Regions from separate parts of the Arthrobacter sp. R1-13 genome, predicted to be linked through region 2. Evidence: riboswitches for the same ligand, from Rfam matches in the RefSeq annotation. Region 2 holds a riboswitch; each other region holds the start of a gene.
What was found. Region 2 has a riboswitch for S-adenosylmethionine ahead of metX (homoserine O-acetyltransferase MetX). Riboswitches for the same ligand answer to the same signal wherever they lie in the genome.
Positions count from the first base shown of each region.

Region 1: linked by a shared signal. The riboswitch ahead of M1D88_RS13780 (aminotransferase class V-fold PLP-dependent enzyme) and the one ahead of metX (homoserine O-acetyltransferase MetX) in region 2 are both predicted to bind S-adenosylmethionine.
Region 3: linked by a shared signal. The riboswitch ahead of M1D88_RS19315 (DUF1737 domain-containing protein) and the one ahead of metX (homoserine O-acetyltransferase MetX) in region 2 are both predicted to bind S-adenosylmethionine.

Region 1 covers NZ_CP096420.1:2,974,100-2,977,368, reverse strand. The annotation lists gene M1D88_RS13785 (class I SAM-dependent methyltransferase) at 1-104, opposite strand, end outside; gene M1D88_RS13780 (aminotransferase class V-fold PLP-dependent enzyme) at 163-1,587, opposite strand; SAM riboswitch class IV at 1,621-1,734, opposite strand; gene hisN (histidinol-phosphatase) at 1,895-2,707, opposite strand; gene rsgA (ribosome small subunit-dependent GTPase A) at 2,786-3,269, opposite strand, start outside.
Region 2 covers NZ_CP096420.1:1,452,552-1,455,820, forward strand. The annotation lists gene M1D88_RS06580 (CPBP family intramembrane glutamic endopeptidase) at 79-846, shown strand; gene M1D88_RS06585 (VOC family protein) at 990-1,628, opposite strand; SAM riboswitch class IV at 1,781-1,896, shown strand; gene metX (homoserine O-acetyltransferase MetX) at 1,909-3,087, shown strand; gene M1D88_RS06595 (MFS transporter) at 3,268-3,269, shown strand, end outside.
Region 3 covers NZ_CP096420.1:4,156,247-4,159,515, forward strand. The annotation lists gene M1D88_RS19305 (aminodeoxychorismate lyase) at 2-946, shown strand; gene M1D88_RS19310 (MarR family winged helix-turn-helix transcriptional regulator) at 986-1,543, opposite strand; SAM riboswitch class IV at 1,809-1,922, shown strand; gene M1D88_RS19315 (DUF1737 domain-containing protein) at 1,935-2,258, shown strand; gene M1D88_RS19320 (rhodanese-like domain-containing protein) at 2,255-2,665, shown strand; gene M1D88_RS19325 (O-succinylhomoserine sulfhydrylase) at 2,666-3,269, shown strand, end outside.

The sequences.
Region 1 (3,269 bases), 1.5 Mb from region 2:
GGGTAATTCGGGCGGACGCGATCGTAGTGCTCGCCGCCGTCCTGGAATGCCATGCCCAGTTCGCGGCGGCGCTGCTGATGAAGTTTGGGGCCTCCCCGCGCCACGCGTACTCTCCTCCGGCCGGCTGTTGGTTACCCCCTGAACTTACCTCTTCAGCGCGGGTCAGTCTTCAATGCAGGGCGCCGCTCCGGCGGTTCCCGGGGTGTTTGGTGCCCATTCAGGGTAGGTGCGGGTGTCATTTGCCGGCACCCAGCGTCCGGCGTCGACTACGTAGTCCCAGCCAAGACCCGTACGGCGCAGCTCCTCGATGCCCGCAAGCAGCCGCTGGGCGTCCTCGAGGCGGGAGCCCAAGCCGAAGCTTGCCCGCAACGATCCTGAGGGCAGGCCCAGCCGCTTCAGGAGCGGATGGGCGCAGAAACGGCCGTCGCGGAGCCCCACGCCGTGCTCCGCTGACAAGTATGCGGCCACCAGGCCCGCGTCGTAGCCCTCTACCGAGAAATTCACGACGCCGATCGTGTCTGTGGCGGAATCGGTGTCACTGAAGATCTGGTGAACGGTGACGCCTTCGATCTTCTGCAGCCCTTCGACGAGGAAGGAACGGATGGCCGACTCGTGGGCGTGCCACAGGTCCTGGTCCAGGGCGGCAATGACCTGGGTGGCCCGGGCAAGGGTCGCAGCGCCCAGAACGTTGGGGGAGCCGCCCTCATGGCGTGCCGGGCCAGTCGTCCAGCTGACGCTGTCCAGCCTGGCTTCGCGGACCGCGCCGCCGCCTGCAAGGTGGGGTGTGCCGGCGTCGAGCCAGTCAGGGCGGCCCACCAGGACGCCGGAACCGAATGGAGCGTAGAGCTTGTGACCCGAAAAGGCGAGGTAATCGACGTCGTCCGCTGCAATGTTGATGCGGCGGTGCGGAGCAAGCTGGGCCGCGTCAACGACGATCCGGGCGCCGAATTGGTGCGCCAATGCGGCCAGTTCGCGAATGGGCAGGATTTCACCGGTGACGTTTGAGGCTCCGGTGACCGCAAGCAGGCTGATGTCGCCCTGTTCCAGCTCTGCGCGGAGATTGGCGATGGTTCCGGCGAGGGTCTCCTCTGCCACGACGCTGCGGTGCGGGACTCCCTGCCACGGAAGCAGGTTGGCGTGGTGTTCGATGTCGAGATACAGCACTTCACCAATGTGCTGTCCGCCTGCTGCGGGGAGGCACCCGGCCAGGAGATTCAGCGAATCAGTGGTGTTGCGCGTGAAAATCACGGAATCATCGGAGCGGCCGCCTACGAAGTCGCGAACAATGTTGCGCGAGTTCTCGTAAACGGAGGTGCTGATCTGTGAGGCGTAACCCGCGCCGCGGTGGACACTCGCGTAATAGGGCAGGATCTCGTTCAGGTAGGCCGAGACAACGGAGAGCGCTGGTGCCGACGCGCCGTAGTCGAGGTTGGCGTAGCGGATGTGTCCGCCCTGGATGAGCGGCGCCTGGATTTCCGCCCCGGTGACGGCTGCAAGCGGGCGACGGGAAACAGAGAGGGCAACGTGCTGTTCGCTAAAAGAAGCGTCAGCAGCAGCGGCGTCGGGGGAGTAAATGGCAGTAGTCAACGGGACCTCACTCGAACAGGACCCCTCAGCCGGGATCCGCGCTTGCCGGGTCCGTTCCGGACCGGCCTGGTCGTCACCCGGGGCACCCCACCGCGAATGGAGGGTTGCCGGCCAGCAAACCGGGGTTTAGCGCTGGCACTCGTGACCTGATATCGAGCTTAAGACATTCAGTCAGCCATAAAAAAGTCGATCCAAATGTTAAGCCGATTGTTACGGCAGGTGGACAAACAACCGTTTGACCGAACAAAACGACGGCGGAACACCCTTAGCTGGATGTTCCGCAGTCGATAATTCGTCAGCCGGTCTACTATAAGAGGTCGTCCAGATTTGGGTTGAGCCGCTTGAGCACCTCTGAGTGGAGGATCGAGTTGGTAGCGAGGGCATTGCCTCCGAAGGGACCGTCGTCGCCCTCCAATGAGGTGAACCGCCCGCCCGCTTCGGTCACAATGGGAACCAGCGCCGCCATGTCGTAAAGATTCAGTTCGGGCTCGCAGGCTATATCCACTGCACCCTCGGCAACCAGGCAATAGGACCAGAAATCCCCGTAAGCCCTTGTCCTCCAGACCTCCTCAGTCAATCCCAGAAACTCATCGAGGTTCCCGCGTTCCTTCCAGCCACCCAGGCTGGAGTAGGACAACGAAGCGTCGGAAAGCTCCGAGACGTTTGAGACACGCAGTCTGGTGGCCGCAGCCAGGGATCGGCCCATGTATGCCCCCGCGCCTTTGGCTGCCCACCAGCGTTTGCCCAGAGCCGGCGCACTGACCAGGCCAACTACGGGTTCGCCTTCATCTACGAGCGCGATGAGGGTGGCCCAGACCGGCACGCCCCGAACGAAGTTCTTTGTTCCGTCGATGGGATCGATGATCCAGCGACGGGAACCGTGCCCTGAGCTTCCGAACTCCTCACCGAGGACCGCGTCGCGGGGGCGCGAGCGCGACAGCTGCCCGCGAATGGATTCCTCGGCAGCCTTGTCAGCGTCTGTAACCGGTGTCAGATCAGGCTTCGTTTCGATCTGAAGGTCAAGCGCCTTAAAGCGGCTCATGGTCTGGTCGTCCACGGAGTCAGCCAGGACGTGGGCGAGGCGCAGGTCATCGTTGTAGCTCGAAGCGGGTTGGGTCATTGTTCCAAACTACCGTCTCGGCGGCCTTCAGGCCCGGAAGCGGTGCAGCAACGCTGCCAATATGACCCCAGCGTGCCTTTAGGAGACGCTGCCGAGTTCCTTTGTTTCCTGTGCTTCCATGCGGGGATCTGTGCCGAGGAGGCGCCGGAGCGAAGCGAGCCGTGCGGCACCGGATGCTCCGGCATGGCCTTCGGCCACCCAGGCATCCACTCCGCAGTTAACTGCTGTGGCGTCGTGCTTGCAGCCGCGCTCACAAGCCTCGGTCCCAGGCTCAAGGTCCGGGAAGGAGTGCAGGATCCTGTCCGGATCCACGTGGGCCAGGCCGAAGGAGCGGATTCCGGGTGTGTCGATGATCCAGCTTCCCGTGGGAGCGCCGGTCACTTTCAAGGCAAGGGCCGACGACGACGTGTGGCGGCCGCGGCCTGTCACGGCATTGACCCCTCCGGTGGCCCGTTCAGCGCCGGTGAGGGCATTCACCATGGTGGACTTGCCAACGCCCGAGTGGCCGAGCATGACGGTGACTTTGCCGTCAAGGTGATGGCGCAGCTGCGCGACTGCTTCA
Region 2 (3,269 bases):
GCCTCAAGCATAGGGGCAGGTCCGGCTTGTACCGGGTGGGTACAGGAAAGAACCAGCAAATGCATGCAAGATAGGAACATGCTGGTGCCATCCCGCCGTCGTCTGCGGATTGAAGTGTTGATTGTCCTGGGCCTCTCCCTGGGCCAGTCCGCCGTTTACTCAGGTGTGCAGCTGCTGGACAAGATGAGCCAGGCGCCGCTGGCCCAGGGCACGTCCACCCTCAACCGTTCCCAAAGTACGCGGGAATACTTCGACCTGACCTACCAATTGCTGGACATTGCCTTTGCCCTGGTGCCGGTGCTCCTGGTCTTCTACTTCCTCACGGAACAACGGCCCGCAGGCCTTCGGGGACAGTCCGCGTTCGGCAAGCTGGGCTTCGACCTGGCCCGGCCGGGGAAGGACCTGCTGCAAGGGGTGGGACTCGCCGCCTTGATCGGCATCCCCTCGCTTGCGCTCTATGCCGTTGGCAGGCAGCTGGGCATCACCACCGCCATCATCCCGAGCGCCCTTGACGACTACTGGTGGACCGTCCCGGTTCTGATTCTCTCTGCCATCCGGCACGGGATCGTCGAGGAAGTCATCGTGGTGGGGTATCTGCTCAACCGGCTCGGGAAGTTCGGCTGGAGCGTGCCGCTGGCCATCTTCACCAGCGCAGTGCTCCGTGGAAGCTACCACCTGTACCAGGGCTTTGGCCCCTTCATCGGCAACGCGGTGATGGGAGCTGTGTTCGCATGGCTTTACACCCGGACGCGCAGGGTAATGCCCCTCGTGATTGCCCACGCCCTGCTGGACATAGTGGCCTTCGTGGGCTTCAGTCTCTTTGGCAAGGCAATCGGGCTGGGGTAAGGGCGTAAAGGAATTCGGCCACCATCAGCAAGTGACGTCATTGGCACCCGCTGTTGGCGGCCGAAGTATTGTGGGCAGACTTTGCCCGTGGATATGGGGGAGCTCTCTCCAAAGAACGAGGTAGCCTCCCAACAGTGGCTGGATCAGATGGTGACTGCTCCGATGGGGGTTTCGAACGTGACGGACAGAATCCCCGGCGTTCCGTGCGGTGCGAGCCAGTTTACGGCGACGTCTTCAAGAGGCCTCTCCACGGGCTCACCCAGCCATTCGGTGACCCGCTCGGCTGATCCGGCAATGGTGAGGCTGGACATCTTGACGCTGCTTGGGTACGCGTTGGACGGGTGCAATGACGGGTCACCTTCCCACTTGAGCATGTAGGGAACCTGGGGATCGGCGATGAGTCCCAGGATGCCTATTTGCTTCCAAACGAGTTCGCGTCCGTCCGGGAATTTACGGTTTCCATTGACGGCCGCACGGCCAAGCCGCTCCTCGAACGGCGCCAGGTCGTCTACTTCGACGCACCAGCCCATCCAGCCCCCGCCAGCCGCCGAGCGGGCCCGGACGGCCTGTCCGAAGGGTGCTTTATCTGATGCCGGGTGGTCAAGGACCTCCACGACTTCAAGGTATTTGTGCCCGGCGAGCGGGATGATCATGTTCCGGGTTCCAAAGCGGGGATGTACCCCGCCTTTCACAGCTTCGACGCCCAAGGCGGACGAAATTCGTTCGGTAGTGGCCGCGAGGCCATCGTTTTCACAGGCGTAAGAGACGTGATCCATGCGCATAGCCTTCATCTTGGCACTTTGTGATGGGCCTCTCAGCTTAGGGTCACCTAACTGCGCTACTATCGCGCGTCGTCGTCGCCCTTTGTCCTCCTGAGTCATATTGCTGTCACAATCTTCGCTATTACGGCACCGTTCTCCGTAGACTTTGAAAAGGTCATGAGTGCCAGCGACAGCCCCGGCTTGCTGGCCGGCAACCCTCCTTCCGCGGTGGGGTGCCCCGGGTGAAGACCTGGCCTGTCAGTCAGCTGATGGCAGGCAAGCGCGTAGAAAAGGTCCTCTTATGACGATTGCCGTCAACCGCACCGGCGTACCTGGAATCCAACTGCCCGGAACCGAACTGCCTGCAACGGAACCCGTTGCGCATCCGAAGAGCGTTCCGGACGGGACTGTCCGGTTCCTCACCATCGGCGGCCTCAAACTCGAAGCCGGGGGCCACCTTCCCGACGTCACGTTGGCCTACGAAACTTGGGGAACCCTCAACAGTGATGGCTCCAACGCTGTCCTGATCCAGCATGCCCTTACCGGGAGCACGCATGTTACCCGCGGTGAGAGCGAGGAGGAAGGCTGGTGGGAACAGCTGGCGGGTCCGGGAGCCCCCGTTGACACCGACAAGTTCTTCGTCGTCTCCATCAACATCCTCGGTGGCTGTTACGGGTCCACGGGACCCTCGACGGCGGCACCCGATGGGCGTCCATGGGGCTCACGCTTCCCGCTGGTGACGCTGCGGGATACGACGGCGGCGGAAGCGCGCCTTGCTGACGCCTTGGGCATCGGCAGCTGGTATGCCGTGCTGGGCGGCTCCCTCGGCGGTGCCCGTGCCCTTGAGTGGGCTGTCAGCCATCCGGGACGGGTGCAGCGCTGTGGAGTGATCTCCATCGGCGCGCGCAGCACCGCAGAGCAGATCGCTTTTGCCCAGGCTCAGACTCTTGCCATCCGACAGGACGTCAATTTCAACGGCGGGGACTACTACGGTGGGCCCGAGCCCGAAGCAGGGCTCGCCCTTGCCCGACGCATCGCCCACATCACCTACCGTTCAGCTGCTGAACTGGACACGAGATTCAGCCGGGATGCCCAGCGTGGCGAAAGCCCGCTGCAGGCAATGTCGTTGGGGGAGCGTGGCCGGTACCAGGTGGAAAGTTATCTGGACCACCAGGGCAGCAAGCTGGTAAAGCGTTTTGACGCCAACAGCTACATTGCCATCACCGAGGCGCTCATGAGCCACGACGTCTGCCGGGGGCGCGGCCCACTCAAGGACGCGTTGTCTGCCGCGACCGCCGAGTTCTTTGTGGCGGCGGTGGACACGGACCGGCTGTACTTTCCTGCACAGTCCCGCGAGCTTGCCCAGGCGCTGCCGGGCGACGTTCCCGTCCACGTCATTGAGGCACCGATTGGCCATGACGGTTTCCTCACGGAGATCGGGCAGCTCAGCGAAGAGCTGCGCAGGAGCTTCTTTCCCTAGGCAGGCCTCGAGCGCGCAGTTTCTGCATTTTTGCAGAGCATGTCTGCACTTTTCGCCGTTGAGCCTGCACTGATGTGAGGCCATACTCGATGAATCCGGCGGTTCGTGGTGCAGGTCACCAGCGTCCGCCTTCGAATGGTTCCACGTGGCGTCGATGTAGACGCTGAAGGAGTTCGCATCAT
Region 3 (3,269 bases), 1.8 Mb from region 2:
CATGACTTCTGCTGCTCCCGCCACGGTGCTGGTGTTCCTTGATCCCGAGTTCCCCAGCGGCCGGATTGCGGACGCCTCACAGCCGCAACTGATGGCTACGGACCAGGGAGCCACCCGCGGCGATGGCGTCTTCGAGTCCCTCCTCGCTGTAGCGGGACATCCCCGGAAGCTGCAGGCGCACCTGAACCGGCTGGAGAGCTCCGCCGGGCTCCTGGACCTTCACATCCCGGGCCAGGATACGTGGCGGTTGGCCATCGCGACGGCATTGACGGAGTACCGCGCGAAGCATCCTGCCGTTGAACCGGTGGAAGAGGAAGCAGTGGTGAAGCTCCTGGTAACACGTGGCGTCGAAGGCTCGTCCGGTCCCACCTGCTGGGTCCAGGTGTCACCAGTGCCCGCCACCGGCCGTCGTCAGCGTGAAACCGGCGTGGACGTTATCCTGCTGGATCGGGGCTATGACAGCGAAGCGGGTGAGCGTGCCCCATGGCTGCTCCTCGGAGCAAAGACCCTGTCCTACGCCGTCAATATGGCAGCCCTGCGGTACGCCCACAGGCAGGGCGCCGACGACGTCATCTTTACATCAGCTGACGGCCGGGTCTTGGAGGGTCCCACCTCCACCGTGCTGCTCGCCCAGATTCAAACGATCGACGACGACGGCGGCGTCAGTCGCACAGTCAAGCGGCTTGTCACGCCCCAACTGGACAGCGGGATCCTCCCGGGCACTTCCCAGGGCGCGCTTTTCACGGCCGCCAAGACTGCGGGCTGGGAGCTGGGCTATGGCCCGCTGGAACCGCAGGACCTGCTGGATGCCGACGCCGTCTGGCTGATTTCCAGCATCCGCCTCCTGGCGCCGGTCAACCACATTGACGGCAAGGAAATCGGGACCCCGGCGCTCCGCAAACAACTCACGGCGGAACTCAGCGAGCTTTTCGCGGGGACTGAATAGGGCCTGTCCAAGGCAGGGTCCGGCGACGGAGAAGTGTCGTCAGGAAGGACCTTGTGGCGGCTCGTCCTGCTCCTTGGAGTCCTCGGAGACCGGCTCTTGATGGGTCTTCGCTAGGGGCTCGCGGCGTACTTCCGCTAAGGCCTGGGGTCCAGTCCGTATGTCCGGAATCGGGCCCGGCCGGTCCGGAAAAAAATCAATGACACGGGCCAGTTCATCGTGAAGGGACCGGCGGCGCGAAATGCCAGGAGGAAGGGCGTCCCGTTCGGCCTGCCGCGCGGCGTCCAGCGCCCTGCGTCCGGCTTCGGTAATGGCTACATCTATGCTGCGGCGGTCCACAGGGCTGCGGGAGCGTGTTACCAGGCCGCTCGCTTCAAGCCGCGCCAGCACTTTGCCCAGGCTTTGGCTCTGCACTTTGATTTGAGCTGCCAGCCTTTCCTGATTCAGTGGGCCGCCGTCGAGGCACTGGAGAGCTATGACTGCCGCGTGGGTAAGCCCTAAGGCTGCCAGCGCACGGTCCTGCCGTCGTTCGACGAGCCGTGCCGCCATAGACAGCAGCTGATGCGTGCTCCAGGTATTGGCGTCCTGATTCCGAATCATCCGTCCAGCCCTCCTCCTGGTTGCGATTCTTGCTGCCATGGGCAGAACCCTCAGCGCATACCATCCAACGCTCTACCATAAGCATGCTTACTATCCCTATGGCAAGTATGCTTATCAACTCTTTGCAGCCGACCCCGGTCAACCCCTTGCGTCTACGCCGAAATTTCCTGGGATCCAAAACGGCAGTGGTGGACATGTCCACCCGTTACGGAACATGACGACGACGGCGGTGCAGGCTGCCGTCGTAAGTGTTACTTTTTTGAGGAGTAATGAGAACCGGCGCCAAGCCCTGACTTGCCGGTCGGCAACCCTCCTCCCACGGCGGGGTGCCTCAGGTGAATACTCGGCATTCGACCCCATCGAGCTGCAAGCGTGAGAGAAGGAGACCCTCGTGTCTGACGCACCTGCCCAAACCATTCCGGCCCCCAGCGCCCAAGCTGCCGCTTCGGAAGAAAAACTGACCTACCGGCTGATTACCGGCCCGGATGACCGCAGCTTCTGCGAGCGGATCTCCACTGCCCTGGGCGAGGGCTACGTGCTGCACGGAAGCCCGGCCGCCACCTACAACGGCATCAACGTCATCGTGGCGCAAGCACTCGTGCTCCCCACGGCCATAGCCAGCGCCGATGCCGCAGTTGCCACCGCTGTTGACCGTCTTGAAGCCGACGAAACCGCTGACGACGACGCCCAAGACGCATTTGAGGGGCACGCATGAGCTATGCAGGAGACCTCACACCTGAAGACGCCTGGGCCAAACTCGAAGCCGGTGCCATCCTTGTGGACGTCCGCACCGAGGGCGAATGGGCCCACATCGGCATCCCCGAGACCAAAGCGACGGAGAACGATCCTCTGTTCATTTCCTGGTCCTTCCCCGGCGGAGTGCCGAACCCGGATTTCATCGACCAACTCAAGCAGCAGGCCCCGGAAGATGCCGGCGTCGAGCTCGTTTTCCTTTGTCGCTCCGGCCAGCGCTCCATCTCGGCAGCCATCGCCGCCACGCAAGCGGGCTACACCTCGTACAACATCCTGGAAGGGTTCGAAGGCGAGCCCGACCGCTACGGCGAGCGCATCGTCAACGGCTGGAAGAACCGCGGCCTTCCCACCAACCTTGGAAAGAACTAAGTGACCTTCAACCCTGACGCCGCTGGCTGGAGCCCTGACACCCAGGCTGTTCGCGGCGGGCTCGACCGTACCAACTTCCAGGAGACTGCTGAGCCGGTTTTCCTCAATTCCGGCTTCGTCTACGAGTCTGCGGCTGCAGCCGAGCGCGCCTTCACTGGTGAGGACGAACGCTTCGTCTACTCGCGCTACGGCAATCCGTCCGTGGCAACCTTCCAGGAACGCCTGCGGCTGTTGGAAGGAACCGAAGCATGCTTTGCGACGGCGTCCGGCATGTCCGCAGTCTTCACAGCGCTCGGCGCGCTCCTGGCTGCAGGTGACAGGGTGGTGGCGGCCCGCTCGCTGTTTGGTTCCTGCTTTGTGATCCTCAACGAGATCCTGCCGCGCTGGGGCGTAGAGACTGTCTTCGTCGACGGCCCGGACCTGGAGCAGTGGCGTGAGGCATTGTCCGTGCCCACCACCGCCGTTTTCTTTGAATCACCCTCCAATCCCATGCAGGAAATTGTGGACATCGCGGCCGTCAGCGAACTGGCGCACGCCGCGGGCGCAACCGTCGTCGTCGACAACGTATTTGCCACTCCCCTGCTGCAGCGCTGTGGAGACCTCG